Regions from separate parts of the Bradyrhizobium sp. 153 genome, predicted to be linked through region 1. Evidence: predicted binding sites of a transcription regulator. Region 1 holds the regulator's gene; each other region holds the start of a gene.
The links. The regulator LexA, encoded in region 1, represses DNA repair genes until DNA is damaged. The targets are predictions, from matches to a motif close to TGTTCNNNNTGTGTTCNG.
Positions count from the first base shown of each region.

Region 2: a site for LexA is predicted at 1,712-1,729, ahead of IVA91_RS31600 (putative DNA modification/repair radical SAM protein). Genes of this name have one in related genera too.
Region 3: a site for LexA is predicted at 1,526-1,543, ahead of rmuC (DNA recombination protein RmuC). Genes of this name have one in related genera too.

Region 1 is NZ_JADPKH010000128.1:106,662-110,847, forward strand. Features, by position in the region: gene IVA91_RS30620 (ComEC/Rec2 family competence protein) at 1-449, shown strand, start outside; gene IVA91_RS30625 (hypothetical protein) at 588-1,022, opposite strand; gene lexA (transcriptional repressor LexA) at 1,577-2,278, opposite strand; gene glp (gephyrin-like molybdotransferase Glp) at 2,456-3,667, opposite strand; gene IVA91_RS30640 (hypothetical protein) at 3,889-4,095, opposite strand.
Region 2 is NZ_JADPKH010000134.1:9,204-13,389, reverse strand. Features, by position in the region: gene IVA91_RS31610 (DNA polymerase Y family protein) at 1-961, opposite strand, end outside; gene IVA91_RS31605 (DNA repair protein) at 858-1,646, opposite strand; gene IVA91_RS31600 (putative DNA modification/repair radical SAM protein) at 1,810-3,024, shown strand; gene IVA91_RS31595 (UdgX family uracil-DNA binding protein) at 3,024-4,186, shown strand, end outside.
Region 3 is NZ_JADPKH010000094.1:6,753-10,938, forward strand. Features, by position in the region: gene fmt (methionyl-tRNA formyltransferase) at 1-684, opposite strand, end outside; gene def (peptide deformylase) at 879-1,403, opposite strand; gene rmuC (DNA recombination protein RmuC) at 1,575-2,774, shown strand; gene IVA91_RS24330 (MFS transporter) at 2,965-4,186, shown strand, end outside.

The sequences.
Region 1 (4,186 bases):
ATGGCTTTCTGCTCAAAGAGTGGTTAGCTGCCGACGCCGATCCGCGCGATGCCGGGAGTAGCTCGCTGGCTGACGGCGTGTCGTGCGACGAGTCCGGCTGTGTGACGCCGCTTGCCGACGGTCGGCTGGTCGCGCTTTCACTGCGCATCGATGCGCTGGCTGAGGATTGCAGTCGCGCCGCGCTGGTGGTCACGACGCGCCCCGCGCCGCCCGATTGCGCGGCGATGGTGGTCGACCGGCAGCGTCTCACCAGCCAGGGCGCGCTGGCGTTGACGCAGCGTGGTGACGGCTTTGCGATACAGGCGGTGAGAGCAAGAGGCACAAGCCGTCCCTGGTTGCCGGCCGGCGCCGGCGAGGGTGATTTCGATGGGAGCCTTGTGCCGAGGACGGCCGCGGCCCGCAACCGGGATGCAACGCCGGCGGAGACCGACTTGCAGGTCGACGATTAGGGGCCGGACGATTAAAAACAAATGCGAAGAGTAGGTCCGGGTCCGACCGGACTCCGCAGCACACAAATTATACCATCTCGCCGGCCTCGGCCGGCGATGGCATTTCAATCCTGGCCCGACCCCGCGGGCGGGGACGGCTCAGCCAATCGGCAGGCGCGTGATCGTCGACCGGCTATCGGCAACGATCTGCGGCTTGTGCTCGCGCTCGCTGACCGGCTGCGTCACCGGCAATTGCAGCACGGTTGCGCGCTGGCCTTCGACGAGCTGCGTCACCAGCACGTATTTGCCGTCGGGGAATTCGATCGCGTCATGATGGCGGTCGGGTATGTGCGGATCGATCTTGCCGAACTTGCCGACGCGGGAGTTGATGGTGCGCGTCCAGATCCAGCGATTATCGTAACGGACGTTGTCGGCGAAGGCGAGCTCCGTTCCCGGCAGCAGGCAGACGGCCACGGTCGGATCGGCCGCGGAAGCAAAGCCGCGCGTTGAGGTGCCGCGGAACGTTGTCGACACGATCGTCTCGCCGACTTCGGCGGGGCGAGATGCAACGGCATGCAGGCTGTAGTCACACATCGGGTGCTCCTCATTCGAAGATAGCAACCCGCGCCTCCTTCGGAGGCGCAAGCCTCTATCAGAGTGGAAGCACGTAACGCTCTGCTCGGTTGTGGGCAAATCTGCGGCTGGCGTTGCCGGACACGATCACATTATCTTTCCCGAAGTCATAGGAACAAAGCTCGCTTCAGTGCATTCGGCGGATGCGAGCGCCCGTGGCCTGCGGGCGCCGAGAGGGGGAATGTGGCCAGCTTCGCCGTGGCTGTCGGTTGATGGGAGTTTAGGCGTTGCGGAATAGCTCGCTCCCTACGTGCGCAGATTGCGTGCATGGTGCTGCAATTGAGTTGCGAATGCTTGCGCGGCCGATGCAAGCGATCAGCACGCTGCGAAGGCGCTTAAAGCGATCCTGCGCACGATCTCTTCACAAGCGATGCGTGCTTGGAGCCGCATGCCGAGGATGGAGCGCCGGAGAGAGGGGCCGGATAATCTGCGCAAGACCAAAAGACTATCCAGCTGGAGCGGACCATCGTCCGCTCCAATCGGAATCATTGGTATCGAATGACCGCTGGCCCGTCTCAGTACTTGCGGTACAGCCCGATCAGCTTGCCCTGAATCTTCACCCGGTTCGGCGGCAGGATGCGCACCTCGTAGGCGGCATTGGCGGGCTCGAGCGCGATCGACGCCCCCCGGCGACGAAAGCGCTTGAGCGTCGCTTCCTCGTCGTCGATCAGGGCCACCACGATGTCGCCGGTATCGGCGCTCTCGTTACGCTGGATCAGCGCCATGTCGCCATCGAGAATGCCGGCTTCGACCATCGAATCGCCGCGCACTTCGAGTGCGTAGTGTTCGCCCGAGCCGAGCATGTCGGGCGGCACGCTAATGGTGTGACTGCGGGTCTGCAACGCTTCGATCGGCGTGCCGGCCGCGATGCGACCCATCACGGGCACCGCAACGGGACGCTCGCCTTCGTCCGCGGAAGAACTGGAGCTCGCGCGCACCTTGCCGAGATTGCCCTCGATGACGCTCGGCGTGAAGCCGCGGCGGCTGCCGGCGGCGGCCTGGAGCTCGGGCAGCTTGATCACCTCGATGGCGCGGGCGCGGTTGGGCAGGCGGCGGATGAAGCCGCGCTCCTCGAGCGCGGTGATCAGGCGATGGATGCCCGATTTCGAGCGCAGGTCGAGCGCATCCTTCATCTCGTCGAAGGAGGGCGGCACGCCACTTTCCTTCAGACGTTCGCTGATGAACCGCAGAAGCTCGTATTGTTTGCGCGTTAACATCTCGACCAAAGTCCCCCGGTTGATGTCGTTCGATTCCGAGACGCTAAATTGGAGCGGTGAACCGCTACATGCTCGAAACAAATCATGAACGGACACTATATGTTCGATATGTGTTCCGCAACTGCTTAATTTACCGTGAACGGGACAAAGTTCGCGGAACGCGTGTGGTGGATGCGTTCAGACGGGCAGGCGCAGGACCTCGCAAGGCGAGCCGGCTTCTGCCTTCGGAGCGAACGGTGCGCGGACGAGAAGTGCCTGTGCTGCAGCGAGATTCGCAAGCAGCGAGGAATCCTGGTGATTGACGGGAAGGGCCACCAACGTGCCATCGTCGCGCGTCTCCAGATGTGCGCGCAGATAGTCCGCGCGCATATCGTTTGCATCCACATCGCGGCCGAGCACGGCGCGTTCTTGTCGGTGATGAATCATGGATCGTCCCGACAAGGCGCGAATCAGCGGCACCAGGAACAGGAAGGCGCACACGTAGGATGACACAGGATTGCCCGGCAGGCCGATCACGCGCATCGCGCCGAGCCGCCCATGCATCATCGGCTTGCCCGGGCGCATCGCGATCTTCCAGAACGCCATCGCGATGCCTTCGTCCCTCAACGCCTGCTGGACCAGATCATGGTCGCCGACCGACGCGCCGCCGCTCGTGACCAGGATCTCGGCGCCGCTCTCGCGGGCGCGGCGGATGCCGGCAGTGGTGGCCTCCAGCGTATCGGCGGCAATGCCGAGGTCGATGGTATCGGCCCCCTCGCTGCGGGCGAGCGCGTGCAGGGCATAGCCGTTGGAATAGACGACCTGGCCGTGAGCGGGTGTGGTTCCCGGCATGACCAGCTCGTCGCCGGTGGCGAGGATCGCGACCTTCGGACGGCGGCAGACGGCAAGCTGCGGATGATTCATGGCGGCGGCGAGCGCGAGATCGCGCTCGGTGAGACGGGTTCCCTTGCGCAGGAGCACGTCTCCTTCGGAGAAGTCGACGCCCGCGGGGCGGATGTGGCGGCCGGCAATCGCGGCTTCCTTGATCGTGATGCGCTTGCCGTCCGCAACCGTGTCCTCCTGGATCACGACCGCGTCGGCACCGTTGGGAATGACGCCGCCGGTGAAGATCCGCACGGCTTCGCCGGGGCCCAGCGTTCCCGCGAACGGACGACCCGCCGCCACTTCGCCAATCAAGGTGAGCGTACTATCGAGCTTTGTTGCATCGCTCGCGCGCACCGCGTAGCCGTCCATCGCCGACATTGCTTCCGGCGGCTGTGTGCGCAGCGCCGGGACATCGCGTGCGAGCACGCGATGATAGGCCTCGTTGAGGGAAACCATCGCTTCAGGCAGCGGCTCCGCACCCGCCAGCACCGCGGCAAGCGCGTCAGAAACCGGCATCAGGGCCAAGGGCGGAAACTCCTGCTGAGCATATCGGCAATGGGCGGCGAAAGTTCTAGCCGAGTGCAGGCGCGAGGCAAAGGCGCCGACAGGATGATTTATCCTGCGTGATCTCCGTCATGAAGAATCGTGCTCAGACCGGTCACGGCATGATCCGGAAGGCGAGACAGACCGGTACGAGGATAGCCATGGCGAGGACGAGAAGGATGAGCGCCACGGCCGGCATCGGATCAACTCTGCGTCTGTTCGCCCGAACTGACGCTGGATGTCACGTCCGGAGCTTTGGGGCTTTGATCCTTGTCCGGCAGCGGATCGGCCTGCGACTTTAGGTCGGCGGCCTTGCTGATCAGCTTGGCGGAGAGGCGCGAATCCGAAGTTGTCTTGGCGAATTCGAGCAGCAAGGAGGCTTGCTTTGTGAGGTAGGCTTTGCCCAGCACGAGAATAAGTCCGATGTAGACGTCCCAACGGACTCATAGAGTCCGGAGGGAGGTATTCCGTTCCCGGAACTCTGTACAAAAATGTACAAAG
Region 2 (4,186 bases), on a different contig from region 1:
GCCGGTCGATGACCGCGCTGCGCGTCACCGGACGCCCGGTCTCGACCGTAATCGCGCGCACCACGCCGTCGGTGCGGAAGAACGCGGCTTCCAGGCGTCGCGCGCCCTTGCCCTGCTTCTCCATGGATGCGATCAACGTGTCGGCAAGCCGCGACAGCGTCATCGCGATCATGGTGTCGGTCGCGATCGGCTCGGCGAAACGTTTTTCCACGATGTAGTCGGGCAGCGGTTTTCGCGGGTTGATCGGCGCATCGCCCTGCCCCAGCGCATGCGCCAGCAGCGTGGAGAACCGGGCGCCGAACCGCGCCGTGATCTCGCTCGGCGAGCGCGAGGCGACGTCGCCGATGGTCTTCAAACCGGCGCGACGCAAGCCTGTGGTGATGACTTCACCTGCACCGAGCGCGGAAATCGGAAATCGGCTGATCGCCTCCGCCTCCTCGCCATCGGCCACGATGGTGCCCGTGGCCTGCCGCGTCAGCGTGCGTGCGCAGATCGAGGTGCCGGCGATCGCCGCGCTGATGGCAAACCCCTGCCGGGCCAATGCGCGAACCAACGTCCGTAACAACGCGGCCTCACCACCGAATAGATGCGCGCAGCCGGTGATGTCCAGAAACAGGCCGTGCGGCGGATCGAGCGCCACCAGCGGCGTGAAGCGGTCGCACCAGTCCGCGACATCGCTCAGCGTCTTCGCATCGGCCACAATATCGGCGTCGAACACTTTCAGGTCCGGACACATCGCCCGCGCATTGGCCAAGGGCTGACCTATATACAGGCCGAGGCGCTCGGCGGCCTCGTCGAGCGCATGGATCACCAGCGCATTGTTGTCCTTGATGACGACGATGCTTGGATCATTGCTCTTATGCAGTCCGACGTTCCCAAAGAACCGCTGAATCCGGTCGATGGGCAGGCGTGGCAGCCACAGGCTGAGAATACGTCGACGGCTCACTGAACTGGCACTCATCACATTTCCATTCCATGGTCCACCGGCCACATGGGCCATGACGATTGCGCAAGAGCTCGGCATCGAAGCGCGGCGCGCCCCAGGCACTCGACACCGGGCCCGGCGGTGAATGCGCTGCGCGCAGCATCCATCGTGTTTCCGCGGTCGAGGGCAGCGGCTGCGCCGCCATGCGCAGCAAGAGCCCGGTGACACCGGAAGCTTGCGCGGCCAGCGTCAGCTTGCGGCTCGCCACGAGATCGAACTGCCTGGTCTCGCCCCAGAGCTCGAGCACCAAGGCCCCCAGCGCATCGCAGGCAAGCGCGTCGGCTGAGCTGCGCAGTGCGCTCTCGACATCAGCGGCGCGCACCATCACCACGCGGCGCGGATCGAGACCGAACTCGGCGAGCCCGCTCATCGACAGCGCGCCGGTTTCGATTTCCGAAAAATCCTGCCGCACCCACAGCAGCGGCCGGCGCGCCGAAACGCGGCCCGCAAGCCCCATGACAAAGCCCGTTGCGGCCGTCCCCTGCCGGCCCTCACAAAACACCTCATGGATCGCCGCACGTGCGAGCCCGCCCTTCAGCGCGCTGTCCGCCTCGCTGTGGCCGAGCGCGACGCGATCGCGCTGATGCACGACCTCCGCCGTCTCGATGCGCTCGATCTGGCTGCGCAAGGTCGCAAGCGCGCTTCTGCGTGCGCCGCTCATGCTCGCCGCTCCTTCAGGGGTGATTGCCGGTGGCTCTCAAAAAGAGAACCAGCGGCTGGCTCATTTGTTCATGATATGTTCTAATATAAAGCTAACGCCGCCCTGGGAGTCAATCGAATTGGCGCGCTTTAGGATTCATGAGTGGAATCAAAGAGATTCAAACATGGACGTACAACGCAAGCTGGAAATCCTGGCGGATGCTGCCAAGTACGACGCATCCTGCGCCTCCAGCGGCACCGAGAAGCGGGATTCCAGCGACGGCAAGGGCATGGGCTCGACCGCGCCGGGCATGGGCATCTGCCATTCTTACGCGCCGGATGGACGCTGCATCTCCCTGCTCAAGGTGCTGCTGACCAATGCCTGCAATTACGATTGCCTCTATTGCGTCAACCGCGCCTCCTCCAACGTGCCGCGCGCCCGCTTCACCATCGACGAGGTCGTCAAGCTGACGCTCGACTTCTACCGGCGCAATTACATCGAGGGCCTGTTTCTCTCCTCCGGCATCATCCGCAGTCCCGATTACACCATGGAGCAAGTGGTCAGCGTCGCGCGAAAACTGCGCGAGGAGCATCACTTCCGCGGCTACATCCACCTCAAGACGATTCCCGAAGCCGACGATGCGCTGATCGCAGCAGCCGGCCAATATGCCGACCGTCTCTCCATCAACATCGAGATGCCGCAGGAGACGAGCCTCAAGCAATTCGCGCCGGAGAAGGACGTGCGCGCGATCCGCCGCACCATGGGCCGGCTGCGGCTCAAGCTCGATGAAGCCGAGGAAGGCCGCAGCGCGAAAACGAAGGCCAAGCCGCAGCGCTTTGCGCCGGCTGGGCAAAGCACGCAGATGATCGTCGGCGCCGACACGGCCTCCGATCACACCATTCTCCACACCAGCGCCAATCTCTACGGCGCCTATTCCGCGTTCAGCCCGATCCCCGACGCCAGCCGCGCCCTGCCCTTGCGCGCGCCGCCCTTGCTGCGCGAGCACCGCCTCTATCAGGCCGACTGGCTGATGCGGTTCTACGGCTTCGACGTCGGCGAGATCGTCGACGACAGCGCGATGCTGCCGCTCGACATCGATCCAAAGCTCGCCTGGGCACTGCGCCACCGCGACCGCTTTCCGCTCGATGTCAACCGCGCCAGCCGCGAGGAATTGCTGCGCGTGCCGGGCTTCGGCACCAAAGCAGTCGAACGCATCATCGCGACGCGGCGCACGACAATGATCCGCCTCGCCGATCTCGCGCGGCTGCACGTGCCCCGGCACAAGGCGCTGCCGTTCATCGTCCTCAGCGATCACCGCCCCTCACCGCATTGTCTCGACGAGGCGCGGCTGATCGAGCGGTTCAAGCCAAAGGCGACGCAACTGGGATTTGGCTTCTGATGCAATTCATCACTCTCGATCATGAAACCGATTTCGAAGGCTGGCGCAAAGCCGCACGTAGCCTCGTGCTTCACCGCGTCAGGCCAGCCGATGTCACCTGGGCCGTGCAGGGAGGCGAAGCGGAGCTGTTCGCGCCGCCCTCGCCGTCTCTGCTGCCGGAGGGCAGCGATAGCACCTTCAACGTCTCCGCGAAATTCGTCGAGCTCGCCAAAGCGGCAATCCTGCACCGCGACCGCGAACGCTTTGCGATCCTCTATCGCCTGCTATTTCGGCTGAAGGACAATCACGATCTCATCGAGGTCGCAACCGATCCCGATGTCGCGCAAGTCACGGCCATGGCGAAGGCAGTCTACCGCGACGAGCACAAGATGCATGCCTTCGTGCGCTTCCGCGAAATCGGCAGGGAACGCCAGGCGCATTACGTCGCCTGGTTCGAGCCGGAACATCACATCGTCGAGCTCGCCGCGCCATTTTTCGCCAAGCGCTTTGCCGACATGCCCTGGTCGATCCTGACGCCCGACCTCTGCGCGCATTGGGATGGCCACGCACTCTCGTTCACGCCGGGCGTCAGCAAGAGCGAGGCGCCCGGCGAAGACCGTCTGGAGGAAACCTGGCGGCGCTATTATGCCAGCATCTTCAATCCGGCCCGGCTCAAGGTGAAGCCGATGCAGGCCGAGATGCCGAAAAAATACTGGAGGAACCTGCCCGAGGCTTCGATCATTAAGCCCTTGATCGAGGACGCCGAGCGCATGACCGGCGCCATGATCGCCAATGCCGCAACCGATCCGCACAAGCCTCAGAAGCGGCCGGAGGCTCCGATGAAACGCAAAACCACAACCGACGATCTCGACGCGCTTCGCGAGGAGGCCGCGCATTGCCGCGCCTGCCATCTCTACAAGGACGCGACCCAGACGGTGTTCGGCGAGGGCCCGAAGTCCGCCAACATCATGCTGGTCGGCGAGCAGCCCGGCGACAAGGAAGACCTCGCCGGCCATCCCTTTGTCGGCCCGGCCGGCCAGATGCTCGATCGCGCGCTCGAGGAAGCCGGCGTCGATCGCAAGAAGGTCTATGTCACCAATGCCGTCAAGCACTTCAAATTCGTGCCGCGCGGCAAGATCCGCCTGCACCAGAAGCCGAATACGCCGGAGATCCGGGCGTGCCG
Region 3 (4,186 bases), on a different contig from region 1:
ATGGATGTGGCGCAGCACCGCGCGTGCGGGTTTCGTCCAGTCGATCCGCGCCTCGGCCTTGTCGATCTTGGCGGCATAGGTGACACCGTCCTCGCTCTGCTTTTTGAGCTGGAGCCCGCCGCGTGCGAGCGCCGCCATCGCGCGCACCATCAAATCGGCACCTAACCGGGACAGGCGATCGTGCAGATCGGCCGCGGTCATGCTGTCGGTGATCGCGATGCGCTCGGCCATGGCGACGTCGCCGGTATCCAGGCCGACATCCATCTTCATCACCATCACGCCGCTTTCGGCATCGCCTGCCATGATGGCGCGGTTGATCGGCGCGGCGCCGCGCCAGCGCGGCAAGAGCGAAGCGTGCAGATTGTAGCAGCCGAGCTTCGGCGCATCGAGGATCACCTGCGGCAGGATCATGCCATAGGCGACGACGACGGCGGCATCGGCATCGAAGGCGCGAAACTCGTCGAGTGCTTCCGGCGTCTTCAACGTCTTCGGCGTCAGCACGTGGACGCCGAGTTTTCGCGCCGCTTCTTCAACCGGAGTGGGCTGCAATTGCAGGCCGCGCCGTCCGCCCGGCTTCGGCGCGCGGGTGTAGACGGCGGCGATCTCGTGGCCATGCGCGACCAGCTCGAGCAGCGTCGGCACGGAGAAATCGGGCGTGCCCATGAAGATCAGGCGGAGGGGCATCAACAGACTCGCTGCGTTCCCTCCCCCTTGGGGAGGGCTAGGGAGGGGGTGCCACACGACCGCTCTAGCGGCGTGAGCGCGGGCGCTTTGTTGCTCGCGCTCCGCAAATCAGGAGCGCCTTTTGCTGGGCTGCCCCCTCCCCTGCCCTCCCCCCAAGGCGAGGGAGCAGACTGAGCGTGAGGCAACACTAAACTCTACCCCGCCCGCTTGGCGGCCTTCTCGAACTTCTTCATCACGCGGTCGCGCTTGAGCTTCGACAGGTAGTCGACGAACAAGACGCCGTTGAGATGATCGATCTCGTGCTGGATGCAGGTGGCATAGAGGCCTTCGGCATCCTCCTCGTGCAGCTTGCCGTCGAGATCGGTGAAGCGCACGCGCACCTTCGCCGGGCGCTCGACCTCCTCGTAATATTCGGGGATCGAGAGGCAGCCTTCCTCGTACACTGAAAGTTCCTCTGAGGAGGAGAGAATCTCCGGATTGATGAAGACGCGCGGCTCGTGCCTGGTCTCGCCGTCCTCGTCCCGCTTGGCGAGGTCCATGGTGATCAGCCGCAGCGGCTGCGCGACCTGGATCGCGGCGAGGCCAATGCCAGGCGCGTCGTACATGGTCTCGAACATGTCGTCGGCAAGCTTGCGGATCTCCGGCGTGACCTTCTCGATCGGCTTGGAGACCAGACGCAGCTGCTTGTCGGGCAGGATGATGATTTCTCGTAGGGCCATGGCCGCGATTTAAGCCGCGTGTCGGGTGCGGTCAATCCGGCGCGGAACTCCGTTAACCCTTCGCTAACCATAAAACTTCAGATTTCGTTAACCATAAGAATCAACGGGACTTTGGCCATAAACGTTCGCTATTCGTTCGTGGAGCCCGGCGAATCGGCTAGAAGGGTCGGCATGAACGAGATCATCTTCGTGCTCGGCGACTGGCCGGTGCGCACCATCGACGCGCTGATCGGCTTCGGCGCCCTCGTCCTCATCCTGCTGGTGGTGATTGCCGGGGTGATCGCGCGCTCCGGGCGGCGCGGCGCGGAACTCGCGATGGCCAATGCCATCCGTGCCGACGAGCTCGAGGAGCGCCTGAGCGAGGTGCTGCGGGCCCAGAGCGAGGCTTCGGGCCGGGTCGACGCCATGACCCAGGCGCTGGCCGGCCGCCAGGCCGAGATGGCACGGGCGGTCAACGAGCGGCTGGATTCGGTGACGCATCGCGTCGGCCAGTCCATGGAACACTCCACCCGCAACACCATGGAGAGCCTGCGCGCGCTGCATGAGCGGCTCGGTATCATCGACAGCGCGCACAAGAACCTCTCCGACCTCACCACCCAGGTGACGACCCTGCGCGACGTGCTCGCTAACAAGCAGTCGCGCGGCGCCTTTGGCCAGGCGCGGATGGAGGCGATTGTCCAGGACGGTCTTCCAAAAGGGTCCTACGAGTTCCAGTTCACGCTCTCGACCGGCAAGCGGCCCGATTGCGTCGTGTTCCTGCCCGACCAGCGCCCGCTCTGCATCGATGCAAAATTTCCGCTGGAGGCGGTGACGGCCCTGCACGATGCCCGTACGGACGAAGAGCGGCGGATTGCCACGCAGCGGTTACGCGGCGACGTGATGAAGCACGTCAGCGACATCGCCGAAAAATACCTCGTTGCCGGCGAGACCCAGGAGATGGCGCTGATGTTCGTGCCGTCGGAATCGGTCTATGCCGAGATCCATGACGGCTTTGACGACGTGATCCAGAAAGCGTACCGCGCTCGCGTGGTGCTGGTGTCGCCGTCGCTTTTGATGCTCGCGATCCAGGTGATGCAGCAGATCATGAAGGACGCGCGCATGCGCGACGCCGCCGACCAGATCCGCACGGAGGTTATCAAGCTCGGCGACGATCTGGGCCGTCTGCGCGACCGGGTGCTGAAGCTGCAAAAGCATTTCTCCGACGTCAACGAGGACGTCCGCCAGGTTCTGATCTCCGCCGACAAGATCGAGAAGCGCGCCGGACGTATCGAGGAACTCGATTTCAGCAAGAGCGATGCGGCCGATGCCCCGCGGCTGGTCGCGACGGGCGCGGGTGAGTTGTTCCCGAGGAAGCTGCAGGCAGGGGAGTGAGATTAAGGTACACGGTCATGCCCCGCGCAGGCGGGGCCTCCAGTACGCCGCGGCGATCGTGGTTGAGCCGAGGCGCTGGTGATTACTGGATCGTCCGCCTTCGCGGACGATGACAGCGAGGGATGGAGAGAGCTTCCGCCCACCGAGCTCCGCCAGAGTCTTTTCGGCCAGAATCTGCTAACACCTGCGCATGACCGCACCCGACGCGACCTCCTCCGCCGGCGCTGCCGCCTCCTGGCGTGACAGCCTTGCCGTGTACCTGCAACCGCGGGTGCTGATCGTGCTGTTCCTCGGCTTCTCATCCGGCCTGCCGCTGGCGCTGTCGGGCTCGACGCTGCTGGTGTGGATGCGCGAGGCCGGAGTCGATCTCAAGACCATCGGGCTGTTTGCGCTGGTCGGCACGCCCTACACGCTGAAATTCTTGTGGGCGCCATTGGTGGATGCGATGCATGTGCCGCTGTTCACCCGCGCCTTCGGGCGGCGGCGTGGCTGGCTCTTGTTCTCGCAGATGCTGCTGATCATCGCCATCCTGCTGCTGGCGCTCACCGATCCCGCGCGCTCGCCGTTCTACGTCGCGCTCGGCGCGCTGCTGGTCGCAACCATGTCCTCGACCCAGGACATCGTGGTCGATGCCTTCCGCGTCGAGAGCTTGCCCGAGAGCGAGCAGGCGGCCGGCATGGCCGCTTATGTCGCGGCCTATCGCATCGGCATGCTGGTCTCGACCGCGGGCGCGCTGTTCATCGTCTCCGGCTTCGAGGGCACCGGCATTAGCCGGCAATCGGCCTGGATGTGGGGCTATGTGGTGATGGCGGCGATGGTGCTGATCGGGACCATCACGGCGCTCCTCGCAACCGAGCCCGAGCAATCGGTGCGGGCGGAAGCTGCGACAAAGGCCGAGACCGCGTTCGCGCGCGTGCTGCGCGCCGCAATCGGGGCGTTCTCGGAATTCCTGTCGCGGAAAGACGCGCTCGCCGCGCTCGCCTTCGTCGTTCTCTTCAAGTTCACCGACGCGTTCTCCGGCACGATGACCGCGCCGTTCGTGATCGACCTCGGCTTTTCCCGCAACGATTATGCGGCGATCGTGAAGGGTGTCGGGCTCGCCGCGACGTTGCTCGGCGGCTTTGCCGGCGGTTTTGTCGCGCGGCGTTATTCGCTCGCGACCAGCCTGTGGATCGGCGGCGTGGTGCAGGCACTCGCCAACCTTTCGTTCTCCTGGCTGGCGTTCGTCGGCACCAGCCAATGGGCGCTCGCCTTCGCCATCACGGCTGAGAACTTCACCAGCGCCATCGGCACCGTGATCTTCGTCGCCTATCTCTCCGCCCTGTGCAAGAACCCGTTGCACACGGCGACGCAATACGCGCTGCTCACCGCGCTCGCGGCGGTGGGGCGAACGTATCTCTCCTCGGGTGCCG